DNA from 3 places in the Aquamicrobium terrae genome. Region 1 is predicted to be linked to each of the others. Evidence: predicted binding sites of a transcription regulator. Region 1 holds the regulator's gene; each other region holds the start of a gene.

Region 1 (7,396 bases):
GCCTTTCATCGCCAGTGTCGCCGCAGGCAGGCCGCTGAGCTTCGAGGAGGCCCGCGAGGCGTTCGACATCATCATGTCGGGCGATGCCACGCCCGGCCAGATCGGCGGCTTCCTGATGGCGTTGCGCGTGCGCGGGGAGACGGTGAGCGAGATTTCCGGCGCGGTCGCCACCATGCGCGACAAGATGCTGCGCGTTTCGGCGCCCGCTGCTGCCATCGACATCGTGGGAACCGGCGGCGACGGCTCGCACAGCGTCAACATCTCCACCGCTTCCGCCTTCGTCACCGCCGCCTGCGGCGTGCCGGTCGCCAAGCATGGCAATCGCGGCCTGTCGTCCCTGACCGGCACGGCGGATGTCTTGACCAGGCTCGGCGTCAACATCGAGCTCGCGCCCGATGCGATCGGCCGCTGCGTCGAGCAGGCCGGCATCGGCTTCATGTTCGCCCCCTCCCACCATCCGGCCATGAAGCATGTCGGTCCGATCCGCGTGGAACTGGGAACCCGGACCATCTTCAACCTGCTCGGCCCGCTTACCAATCCCGCCGGGGTCGGACGCCAGCTTGTCGGCGTGTTCGCGCCGGAATGGGTCTTGCCGGTGGCCGAGGCGCTGAAAACCCTCGGCTCCACCCATGTCTGGGTGGTGCATGGCGACGGCTATGACGAAATCACCGCCACCGGCGAAACGCATGTGGCGGAACTGGCCGGCGGCGAGATTCGCAGCTTTACCCTCACTCCGGAGGCACTGGGCCTTGAACGCCACACCAAGGAAGCGTTGCGAGGCGGCGATTCGGAGTTCAACGCGGCCGCCCTGCGCAAGGTGCTGTCCGGCGCGCCGGGCGCCTATCGCGATACGGTGCTGATGAATGCCGGCGCGGGCCTGGTCGTTGCCGATCAGGTGACGACACTGGCGGATGGCGTCGCCAAGGCCAGAGAGGCCATCGACAGCGGCCGCGCCATGGTGGTGCTTGACAGACTGGTCGAGGTTTCCAACGCTTAGCCATGTCCGATATTCTGCGTAAGATCGAAGCCTACAAACGCGATGAGATCGCCGCCGCGAAAGCGCGGGTTTCTCTGGACGATCTCAAGGCGCGCGCCGCCGGACTGGAAAAGCCGCGCGGCTTTCTGGCCGCGCTGGAGGCCCGCAACCACGACGGCCAGTTTGCGCTGATCGCCGAGATCAAGAAGGCAAGTCCCTCGCGGGGGCTGATCCGGCCTGATTTCGACCCGCCCTCCCTCGCTCGCGCCTATGAGGCAGGCGGCGCAGCCTGCCTTTCCGTGCTGACCGATGCGCCGTCCTTCCAGGGCGCGCCGGAATATCTGACCGCGGCGCGCGATGCGGTATCGCTTCCGGCACTGCGCAAGGATTTCCTGTTCGACACCTATCAGGTGCATGAGGCGCGCGCCTGGGGCGCGGATGCCATCCTCGTCATCATGGCCAGCGTCGACGACGACATGGCGCGTGCGCTGGAGGAGACGGCCTTCTCCCTCGGCATGGACGCGCTGATCGAGGTGCATGACGAGGAAGAGATGGAGCGGGCCCTGCGCCTCTCCTCCCGCCTCATCGGCATCAACAACCGCAATTTGCGTACCTTCGAGACGACGCTGGAAACCTGCGAGCGGCTGGCGCCCATGGTTCCGTCCGACCGGCTGCTGGTCGGCGAAAGCGGCATCTTCACCAATGAGGACTGCAAGCGGCTGGCCGCGAGCGGCATCGGCACGTTCCTGGTGGGCGAAAGCCTGATGCGGCATGAGGACGTCGCCACGGCAACGCGTGTCCTGCTCGGTCTCGACGCCGAGGAGGCATTGACGACGTGAGCGACACCCCATCTGCGGCGGGGTCCCGCCTCACCCATATCGGGGCTTCGGGCGAAGCCCATATGGTCGACGTCGGGGAGAAGGCCGAAACCGTGCGCACCGCCGTCGCCGAAGGCAGCGTGCGCATGCAGCCCGCCACGCTTGCCATGATCCTCGAAGGCAATGCCAGGAAGGGCGACGTGCTGGGCACGGCCCGCATCGCAGGCATCATGGCCGCCAAGAAGGCGCATGAACTCATCCCGCTCTGCCATCCGCTGCTTCTGACCAAGGTGTCCGTGGACATCGAGGCGGATCCTGACCTGCCCGGTCTGCGGGTGCAGGCTCTGGCGCGCGTGACCGGCAAGACCGGCGTCGAAATGGAAGCGTTGACAGCGGCTTCCGTCGCCTGCCTCACCATCTACGACATGGCCAAGGCCGTGGATCGTGCCATGGTGATTTCCGAGATAAGGCTGGTTTCCAAGACGGGCGGGAAATCAGGCGACTATCAGTCAGGTGCATGACATGACGCTGGTTCCGCTGGAGACGGCGCTGGAGCGTCTTCTGGAGGACGCCCGCCCCCTGTCGGCCAGCGAAAGCGTGGCGCTGCACGAGGCTTACGGCCGGGTGCTGGCCGAACCGGTGGCGGCGCTGCGCACGCAGCCGCCTTTCGACGCCTCCGCCATGGATGGTTATGCCATCCGGGGAGCAGACGCCGGCGTGGCCGGAAACCGGCTTTCGGTGATCGGCGAAGTCGCGGCCGGCGGCACCTTCCCCGGCACGGTCGGGGCCGGCGAATGCGTGCGCATCTTCACCGGAGCGCCCCTGCCTGCCGGTGCCGATACGGTCGTGATCCAGGAGGACGTGACCGTCGTCTCGCCCGGCATGGTCGAATTGCGCGAACCAACGAGAGCCGGCCGCAATGTCCGGGGCGCCGGGCTCGATTTCGTGGAAGGCGACCTGCTGATCGACAAGGGCCAGTTGCTTGGACCCAGTTCCCTGTCGCTCGCGGCTTCCGCCAATCATCCGCGCCTTTGCGTGGTGAAGCGGCCGCTGGTCGCGATCATCGCCACGGGAGATGAATTGCGCGCACCCGGCAGCACGCTCGGACCCGGCCAGATCATTTCCTCCAACGCCTATGGTGTCGCCGCCCTGGCGCGCGCCGCAGGTGCCGAGGTGCTCGATCTCGGCATCGCGCCCGACAGCAGGGATGCAATCGCCGCGCTGGTGAAGAAGGCCGTTGCCGCCGGTGCCGACGTCATCGTCACGCTCGGCGGCGCATCGGTGGGCGATCACGACCTCGTCCACGAGGTGCTGACCGGCGAGGGCATGACGCTCGACTTCTGGAAGATCGCCATGCGCCCCGGAAAGCCGCTGATGTTCGGCCGGATGGGCGACATCAGGTGCATCGGCCTGCCCGGAAATCCCGTCGCCAGCCTCGTATGCTCGCAGCTCTTCCTGAAACCCCTGCTTGCCCGCCTCGGCGGAAGGCCGTTCCGGCAGGACATGCGTACGGCCCGGCTCGGTGCCAGAATGCCCGCCAACGACCGCCGCCAGGACTATGTTCGCGCCCGCATCGACGAGTTGGACGGCGAACTCGTCGCCACGCCCTTCGACCTGCAGGACTCGTCCATGCTGCGCGTACTGGCCGCCTCGGGCGGCCTCATCGTGCGCGCGCCCTTCGCCCCCGCATCGGACGCCGGCGAGGCCTGCCAGGTGCTGATGCTCGGCTGAACCGCAAGCGATCGCAGCGGGGCGAGGGTTTATAAACCCTGAATCCATTCACTAAACTTTAAACGGTTGCGGAACACAAATGGAACAGATAGTGTTTGTTCCGGGTTTGTTTTCCGATTCTGGATTCGCCGCTGCCGGGGGAGCCGATGCTGACGCGCAAGCAACATGAACTGCTTCTCTTCATTCATGAGAGAATGAAGGAAAGTGGCATTCCGCCGTCATTCGACGAAATGAAGGACGCGCTCGATCTTGCCTCCAAGTCGGGCATCCATCGGCTCATCACCGCGTTGGAAGAGCGCGGTTTCATCCGCCGCCTGCCCAATCGTGCGCGAGCGCTTGAAGTGTTGCGCCTGCCCGATTCCATCGCGCCGGGCCTCCACACGGCAAGGAAGTTTTCGCCCAGCGTCATCCAGGGCAGCCTGGGGCAACCGCCGAAGGACGTGCGCCGGCCACAGTTGGCCAGCAATGACGACGATGCCGGGGCGGCGGTCTCCATTCCGGTCATGGGGCGGATCGCCGCCGGTGTGCCGATCGACGCCATCCAGCACAAGACGCACTCCATCTCCGTTCCGCCGGAAATGCTCTCCGGCGGCGAGCATTACGCGCTGGAGGTCAAGGGCGACTCGATGATCGAGGCCGGCATATTCGACGGCGATACCGTCATCATCCGTAACGGCAACACGGCAACGCCCGGCGACATAGTGGTGGCGCTGGTGGATGACGAAGAAGCCACCTTGAAGCGCTTCCGCCGCAAGGGTGCATCGATCGCGCTGGAGGCCGCCAATCCGGCCTATGAAACCCGGATTTTCGGGCCGGACCGGGTGAAGGTGCAGGGCAGACTGGTCGGGCTCATCCGCCGTTACTGAACAAGGTCACAGCAACCAAACGACGGGCGAATGCTGAGAACTTGCGCCTCGCCTTAAGGGGAAGCGGGACCGCCTTCCGGATTGTTCTGGTGATGAAGTGTCGGATGATGATGCATTCGATGACGATCCATGGACTATTGGAAAAACATTTTTTAACAATTAGATAGATGCTTTTTCTAACGAGCGATTGAGGTGAATTCCGATTGCCGGCAACCAGTTGGAGAGGTGCCGGTCTTCCTGTGCGCAAGCACCAACCCGGACCAGGGCCGGCTCCGTAGGCGTTATCGCCGAGGTATTGGCGGCTTGAAGCCGGTCTATTCCAGGAGGCTATTCCGCCGGTTCTTCGGAGAACGCTTCTCCCCCGATGTCTTCCGCCATGCCGGCAGGTTTATCCGCGACGTTGCCAAGTTCTTCTTCCGTAACGGCAGTCATCTTGCTGCCGGATGCTTTCCGCTCGTAGGGCGGCAGGCCCCTCGCCTCCCGTGAATACCGGCGCTGGTCGTGCCAGGGACGATAGCTGCCTTCGATGGCAAAGCGCACTTCGGCCGGCTGCCCGCCCAGTTCAGGGTCGCCCTTCACAAAAAACGCTTCGGCGCCGCCCTTTTGGGCCAACTGGCGGCGCGTGACGACGGCTACCCGCCGGTCGCGGCACGGATTTCGTGCAGTGGCATCCTCGATCACGATGAGACTTGCATGAGCGCATGCCCGGCGCGCCGTATCCATATCCGGGGCCTGTACGACCAGCGCGCCTGACGGATGACGCGCCAGACACAGCTTTTCGGCACATGCGAAGCCCTCCTCTTTTCCCGAACGGTCGGTACTCGCAGTGATTTCCCCAAGAAGGGCGCCTATATCCTTGTCCTTCAGTTGCCTCGGCCGAAGCACAGTCTCGGCGTCCAGCGCCCGTCTCCAATTGTCGATGGTAAAGACGTTCGGTCGCGGCCGGTTGGCCGCGATCCGGTCGCTTCCCATGGCGACGGCAACCAGCCTCGCATCCTCCGAAATCAGCACGTCGGGTGCGCGCGCCCCACCCAATATCGCCAGGCTCGCCACAGCGAAAGGCAACGCGGCTAGCCGCAGCCAGGTGGTGGTCATGGTCGCAATCACCAGCGCGACCGTCGCCAGTGCCACGGACCCGGCGGATATCAGCCCGACCGCATCGATCGGCGACATGTCGGCGATCCGCTCGGACAGGACGATCACCACGGTCAATCCCTTGCCCATCACCTGCAGCAGCGGGCCGTCCAGGCCGAAAGGCATGGCGAGCGAGGCAAACACCGCAAAAGGCATGACGATGATCGAAACGATCGGCATGACCGCGAGATTGGCCACGAGGCTGAGCGGTGCGACGCGCTGGAAATGCCACGCCGCATAAAGCGTCGTCGCCGCGCCCGCCACCACCGAGGTCGCGGCCAGCCCCACCATCATGACCGCGAAGCGATGCGCCAGCGCACCCGGGAGCGAGCGTTTGGGCGGCATGCCGGACGAAAGCCGGCTGGCGCGGTAATCCGACCACGCCGCATAGGCACCCACCAGCGCCGCCGTCGCCGCAAACGACATTTGGAAACTGGGGCCCACCACCTCATGCGGCGTGACGAGAATGACGACGATTGCCGAAATGGCGAGATTGCGCATGGTGAGCGCGCTTCGGTCGAACAACAGCGCCACCAGCATCACCGCCAGCATGATGAAGGAACGCACCGCCGCAACGACCATGCCGGAAATCAGCAGATAGGCGACAATGGCGAACAGGGCCGCCAGCGCGGCATATTTCTTGACCGGATGGCGCGAGGCGAAATCCGGAAACAGCGCGAACAGGCCGCGCATCAACCCCATCACCGTGCCGGCCACCAGCGCCATGTGCAGGCCGGATATGGAAATGATGTGATAGATGCCGGTCTTGCGCATCGCCTCGTTGATTTCTTCGGGGATGCCGGCACGCACGCCGACGATCAGGGCCGCCGCGATTTCGCCCTCTGGCCCGCCGATGCTGTGCCTGATCCGGTCGGCAACCGATTGCCGCGCCTGCTCGATGGCCGTGCCGATACGCGCACCGGTCGAAGCCGGGCCGGCGGCAGCCGACAGTTCAGGCCCCGACAGGAAAAAGCCGCTGGCGCCGATGCCGCCGAAATAGCTGGCAAAGGAGGTGTCATAGCTGTCGGGCCGAATTGGGCCGCTGGGCGGCAAAAGCCGCACAAGCCCCGTCACTTCGGAGCCGGGGCCAATGTCCGCCGGCAGCTTGCGGGCGGAAGTGCGCACGCGTTGCGGCTGATAGCGCAGTTTCGGGCGCTCGGTGGAGAGGACATCGATGGTAAGCCGCTTGCGGCCGCTGGCCATGTCCTCCACGGTCACGACCCGCCCCGTCAGCCGCACGGTAATGTCCGTGCCCAGCATGCGCGTTCCCATGCGCCAGGTTTCCAGCTTCGAAACAGCCAGCCCGGCAAGGCACAGCAGCAGCGCCAGCAGGCACAGGTGAAGCAGGTAGCGTCGCCGTGCAGCCCAGGCGAGTGCCCCCAGAACAGCAATGATGCCAAGCAGCGGCGTCCAGTCCGGCTCGAAGGCCAGCGAAAAATAGGCAAGCACGCCGATGGAAAGAAAAACCGGCACGAGAAGGAAGCAGGCGCCCCGCTCCTGCTCCAGCACCAAGGCCTGGATCGCAGCCTGCCAGAGCCCGCGCGCCGAAAAGCCATGGAGCAGCGGCTTCGCAACTTGCGGCACCGGCGTGCTTGCCGATGCTGGGTCATCACAATAAGCCGGCGTGGAATAGCTTGAGGGTTCCGGCGCCTGTGGAGCCGGTGCCAGGGCCATGTTCTGCAAGACAAAAAGATTGCGCTCACTGACATCGAGCGGCGCGTTTGCCGCGTCTTTGCCGCCCGCCGACGATAAAGTCACCGGCTCTCCCCTTGCACCCCTGACCTCCTATGGTACATGAACGCGCAAACTGCGAAAGCCCGCCGGGCGGCTTTCGCCACCGCGCGAGAAATGAATGTCTGAGAAGGTCGTCA
Region 2 (7,396 bases), 1.6 Mb from region 1:
TAGGATGCGTATTTCTTGAGGCCGACAATGCCGAGTTCATGTCGGATCAGCTCCTTCACCTTTTCAGGGATGCCGTCCGGATAGCGTTTTTGCGCGCCTTGCCATGTCAGCCTTTCCAGTTCCGTCTGCGGGTCCGTGCCCGCCTCCGTCGTCTCCTCGGGATAGTTGTGCTTCAATTCGGAAAGCGAGAAGGACAGCGTGCCGGCAAAGCGCAGCGTCTCGGCCAGTGCCTGCGGACAGGCCCTGAACAGCCGCGCCATCTCGGCCGGCGGTTTCAGATGGCGCTCGGCATTGGCGGCAAGCTCGAAGCCCGCCTCGGCCACGGTCGTCTTGAGACGGATCGCGGTGAGCACGTCCTGCAAGGGCCGCCGTTCTGCGGTGTGGTAGAGCACGTCGTTGGTTGCCATCAGCGGCAGGCCGGCGGCATCGGCGAGAGCCGCGGCCTGCGCCAGCCGGAAGCGGTCGTTGCCGCGATAGTCGGGCGCCACGGCCAGCCACAGATTTTCCCCGAAACGGTCCCTCAGCCGGGCGAGCAGGGGAAGCGTGCCGGATTCTTTGCCAAGCGGATCGGGGGCAAGCGGATCGGGCAGGATGGCGAGCGAGATGTTGTCGCCCCATTCCATCAGGTCGTCGAGATAAAGCAGCGGCGCACCCTTTTCGCTTTCCTCGCGCAGATTGCCTGTCGTCAGCAGCCGGCACAGATGCCCCCAGCCCGTGCGATCCTGCGGGTAGGCGAGCACGTCCGGCGTGCCGTCGGCGAAGACCAGCCGGCAGCCGGGATGACAGGGCAGGGTGCGGGGCTCGTCTTTTGTCGAAAACCGGATCGCCTTGGACTGGCTCCATGCCCGCACCACGCCCGCCACCGTGTTGCGGTCGGCCAGCCCCATGCCGGCATGGCCGAGCGCACAGGCGGTCGCGACCAGCTCTTCCGGCCGCGACGCACCGCGCAGGAACGAGAAATTCGACTGCACGCCGAACTCGATATAGGCGGGCGGGCCGCTTCCGGCAGGAGAAGCGCTCATGCGAAAAGCCCGTGCAGGAACCAGCGCGGCGACGGCTGGCCGGCCTCATGCAGCCCTTGCCGGAACAGCCAGTAGCGACGGCCTTCGCTGTCCTCGACGCGGTAATAATCGCGGGTCGGCGTATCCGCGGCGCCATGCCACCATTCGGACGCGATGCGCTCCGGCCCCTCGGCGCGCACCACCTTGTGCACGGCCCGCCGCCAGCGGAAGCGCAGCGGCGGCCCTTCCGGCATTTCGGTGGCCGGCACTTCCACCGGCTCCGGCTGGCCGAACAGGCGGATCGGGCGCGCGGGCATGTGAGACGGCACCACCCGCGCCGCAGGCACAAGCGGCCGCCCGCGCCCGGAAGCGGGCGGCCAGGCCTCCCCGGTGAACGGCCGCAGGGTGACCGCGCGCTCCGGCAGATGGCTTTCGACCGCCACCGGCCGCATCACCGCACCGGCCCCAAGCCGGGCCCGCACCCGGTCCGCGAACAGCGCCAGATCGTCCTGTGCGGTGCTCGCCTCGCCGGCAAGGTCGGTCTGGCGCATGTCGAAGGGCGCGGTCGCGAAGGCGGCCAGACGCACCAGATCGAAACCGTAGCCGGCGTCGAAATCATCGGCGATGGCGGCGAGCTTCTCGCGGAACAGGTTGCGGATCTTGCCGGGATCGCGCAGCGGCAGGGAGGTGGAAACGGCGATGCGGCTGACGGCGCCGTCGACCCTGAACAGGGAAAGGCCGAGTCGCCGCGCCCCTTCGCCGCGCCGTTCCAGATCGCGCTTCAGCGCCTCGGCCAGCATCTGGGCCAGCCGCTCGACATCCTCGGTGAGCACGACCGGCTCGGCCAGTTGCCGCTCCACCGATAGCGACGCCACCGGCAGGCGCGGCGACACCGCCTCGTCGATGCGGCCGAGCGCCTGGTCGAGGCGCATCAGCAGCGCCCGGCCGAAGCGGCGGGCGAGCGGGGCGCGCGGAGCCGTCATGATGTCGGCCACGCTGCGCAGGCCCACGCTGTCGAGCCCCGTGCAGACCGGGCTTTCGAGACGCAGCGCCTGCGGCGGCAGCGGCGCCAGCACTTCCCCTTCCTGTCCCGGCGCAGCCACGAGCCGGCCAAAAAAACGCGCCGCCGCCCATGCGGCCCCCGCCGTGGAGGCAAGGCCGGCGCGGACTTCGAACCCCTGTTCGAAAAACCGGGCCAGCATGCCGTCCAGCATCGCTTTTTCGCCGCCGAACAGCGACGTGCAGCCGGTCACGTCGAGGAACAGCCCGTCCTCGCCGTCCAGCGCCACCAGCGGCGTGTAGCGGTCGCACCAGTCGGCAAGTCCTTCCAGAAGGCGGCGCTCGCCCTGCCGGTCGGCCTCGGCCACAGCGATGGAGGGGTGCATGGCGCGCGCTTCGGCCAGCCCCATGCCGCGCTTCAGGCCGAGCGCCTCAGCCCGCGCGTCGAGGGCCGCGACCTGCGTCGTGTTGTTCTGGTGTATGCTCAGCACCAGCGGCGGGTGCGCCTTGCCTGCGGAACGCCACGACCTGCCCAGCCGCCGGCGCAGGACCCGCTCGGCAGCCAGATAGGGAAACCACAGCGACAGGATCCGCTGCCCGGTTTTGCGACTTTGCTCTTTCGGTGAACAGGCACTCATCGGAATTCCACTCCAGTGTGAACAGGCCGGGCAAGGCGGCCGGACATTTGTCGACCGAGACGGTGAAGGCGGGCCGTCCGATCGAGCCGTCGAGCGGACCGGCAAGGGTGCTGCGCTGCCCGGACGCGGCCGGCGCAACGACGAGGCGCACCGGGGCGGCGGTGGCATCGGGCTGGGCCGCCTGGCGCAGGAGCAGCACCGGCCGGCCGGCCGCCTGCGCCCGGCGGTGCAGGCGGCGCGTCGCGGTCAGATCGAGTTTTTCCGGGTTTCCGCGCGCCTCCACCACCACGGCCGCCAGCCTTTGCAGCGGGATCGCCTCCTCCGCCACCCACAGCGCATCGGCGAGCCTGGGCACCTGCGCCAGCACAAGCCGCTCCGGCGCAAGGCCGAACAGCGCGTGCTGGCCCGCGGCATGCGGCAAGCCGGCTTCGCGGAACACCTCCACCGTGCCCGCCCACAACACCAGCCCCGGTTCCGGGACCTCCCGCAGCAACCGGGCCACCAAGGCCAGCGTGAAGCCCGCAACCGCGCCGGCATCGCGCGTCTCGCAGCCATGGATCTCGGTCAGTGCCGCGCGCATCAGCCCGCCGCCGAGCAGAGCGTCGAAACCATCGATGCCGAGGCGCAGGCGCGCACCCTGCCGGGCAGCCTCGGCTTCTCCTACCTGGCCTTCAAGGCGTTGCGGCAGCGTTCCTTCGATCCTCGCGATTTCCCGGCGCAGGGCAAAAACAGCCTCCCGCGCCACGGCGCGGCTCGCCATGACGGTCGATCTCCTTATTTGTTCCTGTTATGTTCTTATGGATTCCAGAGCTGCGCGGAAGAGTCAAGCGGCGCCTGAGGAGAATTTATTCCTCCCCTTCTTTGCCGGCACGCATCAGCGTTTGCCGAGTCCCGCGCAAAAGCCTATATGCCGCGGGAAAGAAGGACGAAGCATGGCCCGCATCTACAAGACCCGCACTTGGCACGGCGAACTCTCGCCCTCACTGGAGGAACTGGAGCTGCTGGCGCTGGAGGCCTATGCGCATCTGCCGGACGAATTCCGTACCCTGACCGGTGAGATCGTCATCCAGGTGGCCGAATTCCCCACCGACGAGATCATGGACGACCTGGCGCTGGAAACGCCTTTCGACCTGCTCGGCCTGTTCGAGGGGCGTGGCATCGCCGAGCGCTGGAACCCGGCCACGGGCGAAGGGCCCAACCGCATCACCCTCTACCGCCGCGCCATCCTCGACTACTGGGCCGAGAACGAGGAGACGCTGGGCGACATCATCACCCATGTGCTGATCCACGAGATCGGCCACCATTTCGGCCTTTCCGACGACGACATGGAGCGCATCGAGGCGGCGGCCGAATAGGGCGTATCGCTCGCTTTTTTCCTACCAGTCGCTCAATTTCGTCTCGCCCGCCACATAGTCCTGGCCCTCGATATCCTTCACCACGGCCTGGCCGCAGCGCATGGTCTGCTGCCCGGCGTCATAGGCATAGGTCGGCGAGCCGTAGAGATGCCAGCCCTTGTTCAGCGCCGCCGTCACCTTGTGGCAGAAGCTGGCGTCGTCGACGGCGGTGAGGAAACGGTAGAGTCGCATGGGTTCGTCCTGTGGTGGCGTCGCCGGAGAACATAGGCGGGATCGTGGGCGAAGATCATGCCCCGATGGCAGCCGCTTTCGCCAGAAGTTTTTCGGCCTGCGCCAGATGCAGGCGCTCGACCATGCGCCCGTTCAGGGCTATGACCCCCTTGTCCCGGTTTTCCGGCCGGGCGAACGCTTCCCTTATGGCGCGCGCCGCGGCGAGCGCCGCTTCGGACGGCGCGAAGGCCGCATTGGCCGCCTCGATCTGGGCCGGGTGGATCAGCGTCTTGCCGTCGAACCCCATATTCGCCGCTTCCGAGCACTCACGGGCAAAACCGTCGGCATCGCGGAAGTCGTTGTAGACGCCGTCGAGCATGTCGAGCCCGCCGGCGCGTGCGGCCAGCAATATCTGCATCAGCCATGGCGTGACATAGCGCCGGTCAGGCGTAAGCGCCACGCCGGTTTCCTTGGCGATATCGTTCGTTCCGATCACGAAGCAGGAAAGCCGCGAGGCGGGATCGCGCCCAAGCTCGGCGATCGCGCCGCTGTTCACCAGCGCCCTCGGCGTCTCGATCATCGCCCACAGGCCAATGGCGGCGTCCTCATCGGCCTCGTCCAGCCGGTCATTCGCTTCCAGCACGTCGCGCGCCGTATCCACCTTGGGCAGCAGGATGGCGTCCGGCTTGCAGGCAATCACCGCGGCGAGGTCGTCGGCGCCCCATTCGCTCGACAGGGCATTGATGCGCACCACCATCTCGGTGCGCTGCGGACGGGCGGCGAAGATGCCGGACAGCTTCCGCCGCGCCACCGCCTTCTGGTCCGGCGAAACCGAATCTTCCAGATCCACGATGACGGCATCGCAGGGCAGCCGCCCGATCTTGGCCAGCGCCTTGTCGTTGACGGCAGGCACATACAGCACGGAACGGCGGGGGCGGTTTTGCATCTCGGTCATCTGGTCTTCTTGCCCGGCCGCGCTGGCCCTTGCAAGAGCTTGCGGCAAGAGCATTTTGCAGCCTGACGGAATCGTCTGGCGTTGCACAAATGCGGCAGATAAACAGGCTGAAGCAGCGGCGTTCCGGAGAATGCCGCTCCAGGCGACCAAAGCTGCATTGATCGGCAAAGGCAAATCGGGAATCGCATCATGGCGAAATACGACGTCATCATCATCGGCGGCGCGATCATGGGCGCCTCGCTCGCCTATTATCTGCGCAAGGAAGGTTTTGCGGGACCGATCGCGCTTATCGAGCGCGACCCGCAATTCACCCATTCCGCCACGACGCTGTCGGCCGCCTCGATCCGCCAGCAATTCTCGATCGCCGAGAACATCCGCCTGTCGCGCTTCACGCTCGACCTGTTCCGCCGGCTGAAGGAGGAGTTCGGCGACGAGGCCGACATCGGCTTCCGCGAGGGCGGCTATCTGATCCTCGCCTCGGAGGAGGGGCTGCCGGTGCTCAAGTCCAATCACGATGTGCAACTGGCCGAAGGGGCCGACATCGCGCTGGAGGATGCCGAAGCCCTGATGAGGCGCTTCCCGTGGCTGTCCAGCGAGGGCATCGCCGCCGGCGCTTACGGGGTCAGCGGCGAGGGCTGGTTCGACGCCCACGCCTATCTCTCCCTGTTCCGCAAGGCGCTGCGCGGCATGAAGGTGGATTTCGTCACCGCCTCGGTCGCGGCCATCGAACGGCAGGGCGACGAGGTTACCTCGGTGACCCTCGACACCGGCGAAAGGCTGGAGGCCGGCATTGTCGTCAACGCCGCCGGGCCGAATGCCGGCAAGGTCGCGGCGCTCGCCGGCATCGAGCTGCCGGTGGAACCGCGCAAGCGCAACGTCTTCGTGTTCGAGGCGCGCGAGCGCTATGGCGACATGCCGCTGCTGGTCGACCCTTCCGGCATCTATGTGCGGCCGGAAGGCTCGGTCTACATCACCGGCGGCGCCGAGGACGAAGCGGGCGAGCAGGCCGCCGACCCCGCCGATTTCGAGCCCGACTGGGGCCTGTTCGAGAACGAGATCTGGCCGGTGCTGGCCACCCGCATCCCCGCCTTCGAGGCGATCAAGATGACGCGCGCCTGGGTCGGCCACTACGATTACAACGTGCTCGACCAGAACGCGGTGATCGGCCCGCATCCGCAGGTGGCGAATTTCATCTTCGCCAACGGCTTTTCCGGCCACGGCCTGCAACAGGCGCCCGCCGTCGGCAAGGCGCTGGCCGAGCTGATCGTGCATGGCGCATACCGCACGCTCGACTGCTCGGTGTTCTCCTACCGGCGCATCGCCGAAGGCCGCCCGTTCCGCGAACTCAACGTCATCTGAGCCAGCCCGGCGTCGGTCAGTCTTCGTGCAGCACGAACTCAAGATAGAGATTGCGCTGCAGGATCGACGTGTTGTCGTCCGACATCATCGACACCATGGTGGCGCCGTCGCCGCGCCGCCACACGTCGAGCGCTTCCATATTGTCGATCTGGTAGGCCATGTCGGCCTGCAGCAGCACCGGCCCGTCGACCAGCGCGCCCTTGCCGATGCTGTCGCCGGCAATGCGCCGCAGCCGCATGCCCACGCCGCTCATGATCGTATAGCTGCGCTCCAGGAGAAGCAGGTCGCCATCCGGCAGGAAAGCGCCGTCGGTGATGTCGAAGCCTTCGTGGCGACGAACGGTGAAGATGCCTTTCCTCGGCCCATCGGTCACGGCGGCGAAGATGTTGCCCTGCCTGTCGAGGCTCTTTTCGGTGACCGCCACCAGCGCTCCCTTCAGCGGACCCGAAGCCGGCGCATAGGCGAGGGTCTCGAAGCCGCGGTTCTGGCGCAACTCATGGGCGGGCACGAGAAAGTCGACAGTGCCGGTCGCTGCCTGCATGCCCTCCGGCTCGATGCGGAAGCGGCTGAGGCGATGGCGGCGCTCGAACCCGACGACCGCCTCGCCGTCGCGCACCGCAAGCCCCTCGGCGTCCGCTTCCCATTTGTCGAGGATCGCAGAGCCGGTCGCGTCGGCCATGTGCTGCATGCGCACCTGTTCGAGCCCGGCCGGCCTGCCGTCCGCGTCGCGCGCGATCCTGCCGAACAGCCACATGCCGGTGTCGGTCACCGCCATGAGGTCGCGGCCGGGCGAAAGGAAGCGCATCGAGGAGATGCCGCCGAAGGCACGGGCCGGCGACGTCATCTCCAGCCCGCCGACGAATTCCAGCGGGCCGAAGC
Region 3 (7,396 bases), 320 kb from region 1:
GCATCGAGAAACTGGCCTGGTGGGACTGGCCGGTGGAGAAGATCGGCCGCGCCATCGGCGACATGCAGAACCTGTCCATCGAAGATTTCCTGGACCGGTGGGAAGTCGAGCGCGGCTGATTTCAGGTCAGCACTGCTAACCATATCCCTTAACGTAAAACATTAGCGTTAAAATTCTGTTTATGGGTTGAAGAACCAAAGTATAGCAATCTTTAGTTGCAACCAGATCGGGATTCCGTATCCTGACATCGGAGGCATTTATCTGAAGCGCAAGGACAAACGGAAGCAACAGAGGAGAGTGTCATGAACAAGTTCACCGTTATTCTTGCAGGCGCAGCTATTTCTTTTGCAACTTTCAGTGCACATGCCGGCGGTTGGGGCACCAATGGCAACAGCAACAATTCCAGTGGCGGCCTGCTCAATATTGCACCTGCCATAGCGCTGGGCGACGTCAAGCTGCTCAACGGCCTTTCGATCCTGAACAAGTCGCCGATCCTGAACAAGTCGCCGATCCTGTCCGGCAACAACACCGTGCTCGGCAACGGCATCCTGAGCGGCATCGGGCTCGGCGTTCTTGGCATCGGCAACGGTTCGGCCAAGTCGTCGGTGGGCATTGGCGGCGGCGGCAACAGCTACACCGACAACAGCGGCAACACCTACGACAGCGGGAACTCCTACTCGACCTATTCGGTCAAGTCCTACGCGGTGAAGAAGCGCCGCTAAGCCGATAAGTCGGATGTCCGGGTCCGGCTGCGGGCAGGAAGGTTCGCGTCCTTGCTGCCCGCACTCGTGAGCAGGTACAGTTCAAATCCGGGCGCGAAGGCCGATGAAGGCGTCGGTGGTGCGTTCCCGGATGTCGAGGATGGTCTTGAACGTCTTCGATACATCCACCCGGAATATTGCGCTGAGCGGTTTGCCGAAGGCATAGGTGGCCTGCGCATAGAAGCCCCGGCCACGCTCCTCGTTTTCCATAAGCAGGTTCTGCTTCACTTCGCGATAGACGCCGGCGGAAAAAGCGAGGCGTTCCGTCGCCTTCCAGCCCAGCTCGACCTCGGCCCGGTCGAGCCAGGAGGCCAGCGGATCGTCGCTGTCGGCGGTTTCAAAACGACCGAACCAGGCGCCGCGCAGTTCGAAATCGCGTGGCAGCGGCATGGATGCCTTCACATGCCAGGCGGGGCGGACCTCATCATAGATGCCATGCGCCCCGCGCAAGTTCTCCGCACCCAGCGCCATGCCGAAGGCGATGCCGGCGGCTGTGCGCAGCTCCAGTTCGCCCTGCGCGCCGTAGAGCGTATAGGAGAGGGCGACAGGCGGCGAGCCGAGCTTTTCCACCGTTGCGAACAGGGCGGAGAGCGATCCGCCGGCGGCGAGCGGGCCGAGGGTGCGCATGAGGCGCGCCGCGGCCCTGAACTTGTTCACATCGGGATCGAGCCGCACCGGATCGAGGAGGTCCTGCTCGAAATGCGTGCGCCCCGTCGTCTCGAAGGCATTCGACATATCGAGGACGAGGGCAGTGGCTCCGCCCAGCGCCAAGCCCATCTGCACCTGCGCGCTCGCCACCTGCTTGAGGGCGCGCGTGCCGATGACCAGCGGGCCGATTTCGAGGTGGTCGCCCTTGCTGATGGCGGAATAGGCGAGCGTTCCGCGCAGCTCCAGCACAGGCGACAGACGGCGGAAGGCGTGGGCCGAGACGGCAAGGCTGCGATCGTCCTCGATGGCGATGCGATCATGGCGGGCAAGCTGGAACTCGGCGTCGATGCCGGCATTGGCGTCGTCGTCACCCACCTGGTGGCGCATGCCGCCGCGCAGTAGCGTGTACCAGTCCGCCACGGCGATCTCGCTGTCCAACGCGTTGCTGGTCCAGTGACGCTCGATGGAAGCCGATAGCTGCGGTTCGGCAGCCCCGGCGGCAACAGGACCGATGAGGGGCGACAGGAGGGCAGGGGCTGCGAGAAGGAGCGCTCGGCCGGACGATGCATTGCCTGCTCGCCGCCGCTCCGGCTTTCGCGCCATGTCGTCTCCCTCCCGAGGCCGGTACCCCTTCCGCCGTGCGGGGGTGGCGAGGCGGAAGGGGCCGGAGGTTCCGCTGAAGCGGAAAGAACAGGCACCATCGCCTGCATGAAAACTGTGGCCGATCATCCATAAGATGCAGTATATGGGTTTTACAATTGAAAGTTGTATAAAGTTGTAGTCGTTTGGCGGGATGGAACCGGTTGCCATGCCTCGCTGTTCTGTATGGGTCCGAGGACAGTCCGATGCTCGAGAAGTCCTTCACCAAAGCTGCCAATGCCGTCGCCTATATCGCCGGCATGCCGTTCACCTTCATCGCCTGCGTGGCGGTGGTGGTGATATGGGCGGTGACGGGGCCGCTGTTCGGCTTCTCCGATACGTGGCAGCTCATAATCAACACCGGCACGACCATCGTTACCTTCCTGATGGTGTTCCTGATCCAGAACACGCAAAACCGCGACGGCGTGGCGATGCAGGCGAAACTGGACGAACTCATCCGCATCTCCAAGGCGAACAACCGTTTCATCGGCATCGAGCATCTGACCGAGACGGAGGTGGAGAACATCCGCAAGACCTGCGAGCGCGCGGTTCGGCGGCAGGCGCGCAACGCCGGGAAAAAGGAGCAGCCCACGACCGGAGATTGACCTTTGCGCCCAAGCGGTCATGGTTGCCGGAACAGAAACGAGGATGTCGTGGCGGATTGGGTCGAAATCCTGCGCAAGCAGACCGAGACGGGCGAGAAGATGGCGCGCGAGGTGCCCGCGATCCTTGAGAATCCGCATGTGACGGAGGAGCAGGTGCGGGCGCTGTTCGGGGAACTCGACCGTCAGGCCGAATTCGTCGAGGACCTGCGCGCCACGCTGGAGAAATTCGACCACGACTTTTCCGTCATCGAAGCGGCCGAGCGGCTGGAGGAACAATTCGGAGACCTTGCCGCCGCGGCCGCCGAAAAACTGAAAGCCATGCGCTCGGGCGGGTAAGCTAGTCTGTCAGGCCGCGGTCACGAAACTGTCCAGCACCTTTTTCTGGCCGGCGCGGTCGAAATCGATGGTCAGCTTGTTGCCATCGATGGCGGCGACATTGCCGTTGCCGAACTTCATATGGAACACCCGGTCGCCGACCTTGAAGGCCGACGGGGCATCCGCCACCGATTTCGCGACCAGTTCGCCCTCGATGGTGCGGCCCTTCACCGAGCCACGGCCGGCGCCATAGCCGGAATCGGCCTCGCCATAGCCGATGCGTTCGACGGCATGGCCGGACCGGGTGCCCCAGTTGCGGCTGGTCGCTTCGGTGCGGTTCTGGCGGGCTCGCTGCCAGCCGGGGGTGGCGTAGGTGTTGGAAAAGGCCTGGTCCCCTCTCTGGGCATAACCGCCCGACGGCGAGCCCAGATTGTCGAAGCGCGAGGCGCCATAGGGGTTGCCGTAGCCGCCATAGCTCGATCCGCTTTTGCTGACCTCCACATGCGCCTCGGGCAGTTCGTCGAGGAAGCGCGAGGGAATGGTGGATTGCCACAGGCCGTGGATGCGCCGGTTGGAGACGAACCAGATGTGCAGGTTCTTCTTGGCCCGCGTCAGCCCGACATAGGCGAGCCGGCGCTCTTCCTCGAGGCCCGAGCGGCCGCCTTCGTCCAGCGCGCGCTGGTGGGGGAACAGGCCTTCCTCCCAGCCGGGCAGGAACACCGTCTCGAACTCCAGCCCCTTGGCCGAATGCAGCGTCATCAGCGAAACGGCGTCGAGGTCCTCGTTCTGCTCCGCATCCATGACCAGCGCGACATGTTCGAGGAAGGCGCGCAGCGATTCGTACTCCTCCATGGAGCGGATCAGCTCCTTGAGGTTGTCGAGCCGGCCCGGGGCCTCGGCCGAGCGGTCGTTCTTCCACATGTCGGTGTAGCCGCTTTCCTCCAGGATCGTCTCGGCCAGCTCGGTATGCGGCGTCGATTCCAGAAGGTCCTGCCAGCGGGCGAAATTGGCGGCGACCTCGCGCAGGGCGGCGCGCGGCTTGGGCTTCAGTTCATCGCTCTCCGCCAGGTTGGCGGCAGCCTGAAGCATCGGCACGCCGAGCGCGCGGGCCGTGTCGTGGATCTGGCGGATGGTGGCCTCGCCGAGGCCGCGCTTCGGCACGTTGACGATGCGCTCGAAGGCGAGATCGTCGCCCGGATTGGCCACGACGCGCAGATAGGCCATGGCATCGCGGATTTCCTGCCGCTCGTAGAAGCGGGGGCCGCCGATGACGCGGTAGTTCAGGCCGATCTCGATGAAGCGGTCCTCGAAGGCGCGCATCTGGAACGAGGCCCGCACCAGAATGGCGATGTCGTTGAGCACATGCCTCCTGCGCTGCAACGCCTCGATCTCCTCGCCGACGGCGCGCGCTTCCTCGTCCGAATCCCAGGCGGCATGGACATTGACCTTGGGGTCTTCGGGGTCCGGCCTGTCGGTGAACAGGGTCTTGCCGAGCCGGCCTTCATTGTGGGCGATGAGATGCGCTGCGGCGCCGAGGATATGGGCGGTGGAGCGGTAGTTGCGCTCCAGCCGGATCACCGTCGCGCCCGGAAAATCCTTCTCGAAGCGCAGGATGTTGTCCACCTCCGCTCCACGCCAGCCATAGATCGACTGGTCGTCATCGCCGACGCAGCAGATATTGACTTTGTTTTCGCTCACGGGCCGCATCGCCGCCTGCGGCGGCTGGCCCTCCGCGGGGGCGGACGAAACGTCGCCCGGCGCGCCGTCGCGCGCTCGGCCTTCGGCCGTTTGGGGGGAGGTGGATGCCGAAGTTCGGGGGCGCTGGGCCAGAAGGCGCAGCCACATATATTGGGCGGTGTTGGTGTCCTGGTACTCGTCCACCAATATGTATCTGAAGCGCTTGTGATACTCGGCCAGAATATCGTGGTAGGCGCGGAAGATGCGAATCGGATGCAGCAGAAGATCGCCGAAGTCGCAGGCGTTCAGCGTGGTCAGCCGCTCCTGATAGGCGCGATAGAGCTCGCGGCCGCGACCGTTGCCGAAGGCACGTGCATCGCCTTCCGGAATCTCCTCGGGGCCGAGGCCCTTGTTCTTCCAGCCGTCGATCATCTGGGCGAAAGTACGCGGCGCCCAGCGCTTGTCGTCCAGACCTTCGGCCTGGATGAGTTGCTTGATGAGGCGGATGACGTCGTCGGTGTCGAGGATGCTGAAATCGGAGCGCAGGCCGGCCAGTTCGGCATGGCGGCGCAATATCTTGACGCCGATGGAGTGGAAGGTGCCGAGCCACGGCATGCCTTCGATCGCTTCGCCGACCAGCAGGCCGATGCGCTGCTTCATCTCGCGCGCGGCCTTGTTGGTGAAGGTCACCGCCAGGATCTGCGAGGGGTAGGCGCGGCCGGTGGCCAGGATATGGGCGATGCGGGTGGTGAGCACCCGCGTCTTGCCGGTGCCGGCGCCGGCCAGGACCAGTACAGGGCCTTCCGTGGTCTCGACGGCCTGCCGCTGCTCGGGATTGAGCCCCTTCAGATAGTCGGGCGGGCCGCTCTGCGCCTGACGCGCGGCCATGGCGCGTGCGGCGATGCCGGACGGCGCGTGAGCGTCGCCGGAGGCGGCCGGAGGCCTGGCGCCCGGTTCGTCAAAGAAGGGCATATCGTCGGAAAAGCCGGACATTGTTCCCGAATGTAGTGATTCGGTCCCGAAAGACCAGAAGTGTCGCCGTTTTGTTCCGGCAACCGCTCTCGATTACCCCGGCAGGCGGGCGGCTGGCAAGCAAAGCCTCCGGCGCGGGTGCTCATCGCCCCACTTCCGGCGCATGCCGCAATGGCCGACCGTCTCCTGAAATCCACACCGATCCGGCTTCCGGGGCGGTGAATACCAGTTTGGTCTTGCTCCCGCCGTCTGCTCGGTTAAGTCTGCTTCACCGGTCCGCCTCGGAATTCCCCCGGGGACAGCGGACCGGTTGCAAGGGATGAGGCATGGACGACAATTTCGACAAGGCCGGCATTGCGGTCATCATCGTGTTCGGGGCGCTGATCCTCGGCGGACTGATGGCGGCCAATCTGGTGGCGGGCGACCGCAACGGCTTCCTTCTGGCGCTGGGCTCGGCCTTCACGGCCTATGTCGCAGGCTATGCGGTGCTGTTCGACCTGCCGCGCCTCTATGCGATCCTGATCGGCGTGGCGCTTCTGCTGGGCGTGGCCTCGACCGCCGCCTATGCGTTCTGAGGCATGGAGCCCAAGGACGGTCGTAAACCTTTGACAGATAAGGGTTTTGTGGTGCGGACCGTCAGGCGTGCCCGCGCCGCGAGCGCGCCTGCTTGAGGATGGCGCGCCAGCGCACCATGTCGAAGGGAATGGGCTGGCCCCTGGCCGCGATCTCGAAGATGCAATTGTCGACATTGCGCAGCGTGCGCCAGAAATCGTAGTCCGTCACGCGCGGATCGGCGGCCAGCCGCTCGGCTTCCATTTTGACGCTGCGTATGGGGCCGGCCGTCGCGGACGAAGGCGGCAGGTTGTTCTGCGTAGCCATGCCAATGGATTGGCCGTTGCCGCGATTCGTTGCAACGGCATCGTCGGGCCTATCCCCCGTTTATCCTTTCTTAGGGTTAACGGGGCGCTTGGGCGCCCCTTTCAGGCCGTCGCCTTGCGGCGGATGCCGATGGCGCGTCCGGCCCGTTCGGGCATCGGCAGGCGGCTGTGCGCCGCGCGCATCGCCTCGATATTGGCCGCGACATCTTCGGGGAAGGCGGCAACCTTCGGGCCGGACATGTCGACATGCAAGGAGAGGCTTTCGGAGGTGGCCGCCAGCCAGCCATCGACATGGCGGATTTCCTGATAGGCGCGCAGGCGCTTCTCGTCGCTGTCCAGCAGATGGAAGCTCACCGCCACCTTGTCGTCCTGGTGCAATTCCTGCACGTAGCAGACATGCACCTCGGCCGTGTAGATGGTGAGATTGCGCTCCCTGGCATAGGCCGCGCCGATGCCGAGCAGGTTCAGCACCTCGTCGGCGCCGCGATCGAACAGCACATTGTAGTAGGCCATGTTCATATGGCCGTTGTAGTCGATCCAGTCCTTCTCGACCTCCATGACGCGCGAGACGAAGGGTGCGGAAACAGTCATGCAGGGTCCTTCCAAAGCTGGACAAAGCTGCCGGAAAGGCAGATCAGGAAACATAATCGCGGGCCGAGCTTAATCGCAAGCAGGAGGCCCGCCTGTCCTGTTGGCGGAGGAAGCATGGCTCTCAGCGACCTGATCGCGGTGGAACGCAACGAGGAAGGCATCGCGGCGGTTCTGCAAACGCTGCGCGATGCGTTCGGGGAGAGGTTCCAGACCGGCCATTCCATTCGCGAGCAGCATGGCCACACGACGACCTACCTGCCGAACCAGATGCCGGATGGCGTGGTCTTTCCCGAAAGCACCGAAGAGGTGC

What was found. The regulator LexA, encoded in region 1, represses DNA repair genes until DNA is damaged. The targets are predictions, from matches to a motif close to TGTTCNNNNTGTGTTCNG.
Region 2: a site for LexA is predicted at 3,418-3,435, ahead of ACVCNR_RS09715 (ImuA family protein). Genes of this name have one in related genera too.
Region 3: a site for LexA is predicted at 5,679-5,696, ahead of ACVCNR_RS03515 (ATP-dependent helicase). Genes of this name have one in related genera too.

What each region holds. Positions count from the first base shown of each region.
Region 1 covers NZ_JBRKLZ010000001.1:356,195-363,590, forward strand. The annotation lists gene trpD (anthranilate phosphoribosyltransferase) at 1-997, shown strand, start outside; gene trpC (indole-3-glycerol phosphate synthase TrpC) at 1,000-1,815, shown strand; gene moaC (cyclic pyranopterin monophosphate synthase MoaC) at 1,812-2,315, shown strand; gene ACVCNR_RS01940 (molybdopterin molybdotransferase MoeA) at 2,317-3,525, shown strand; gene lexA (transcriptional repressor LexA) at 3,672-4,391, shown strand; gene ACVCNR_RS01950 (ComEC/Rec2 family competence protein) at 4,719-7,109, opposite strand; gene gltX (glutamate--tRNA ligase) at 7,378-7,396, shown strand, end outside.
Region 2 covers NZ_JBRKLZ010000001.1:1,931,568-1,938,963, forward strand. The annotation lists gene ACVCNR_RS09705 (error-prone DNA polymerase) at 1-1,022, opposite strand, end outside; gene ACVCNR_RS09710 (Y-family DNA polymerase) at 1,019-2,491, opposite strand; gene ACVCNR_RS09715 (ImuA family protein) at 2,433-3,398, opposite strand; gene ACVCNR_RS09720 (metallopeptidase family protein) at 3,571-3,993, shown strand; gene ACVCNR_RS09725 (DUF1737 domain-containing protein) at 4,015-4,224, opposite strand; gene ACVCNR_RS09730 (HpcH/HpaI aldolase/citrate lyase family protein) at 4,280-5,158, opposite strand; gene ACVCNR_RS09735 (NAD(P)/FAD-dependent oxidoreductase) at 5,348-6,517, shown strand; gene ACVCNR_RS09740 (esterase-like activity of phytase family protein) at 6,534-7,396, opposite strand, start outside.
Region 3 covers NZ_JBRKLZ010000001.1:676,568-683,963, reverse strand. The annotation lists gene ACVCNR_RS03540 (DapH/DapD/GlmU-related protein) at 1-119, shown strand, start outside; gene ACVCNR_RS03535 (hypothetical protein) at 303-722, shown strand; gene ACVCNR_RS03530 (hypothetical protein) at 804-2,012, opposite strand; gene ACVCNR_RS03525 (low affinity iron permease family protein) at 2,255-2,653, shown strand; gene ACVCNR_RS03520 (hypothetical protein) at 2,702-2,989, shown strand; gene ACVCNR_RS03515 (ATP-dependent helicase) at 2,999-5,638, opposite strand; gene ACVCNR_RS03510 (hypothetical protein) at 5,944-6,192, shown strand; gene ACVCNR_RS03505 (hypothetical protein) at 6,254-6,496, opposite strand; gene ACVCNR_RS03500 (thioesterase family protein) at 6,598-7,086, opposite strand; gene ACVCNR_RS03495 (FAD-binding oxidoreductase) at 7,201-7,396, shown strand, end outside.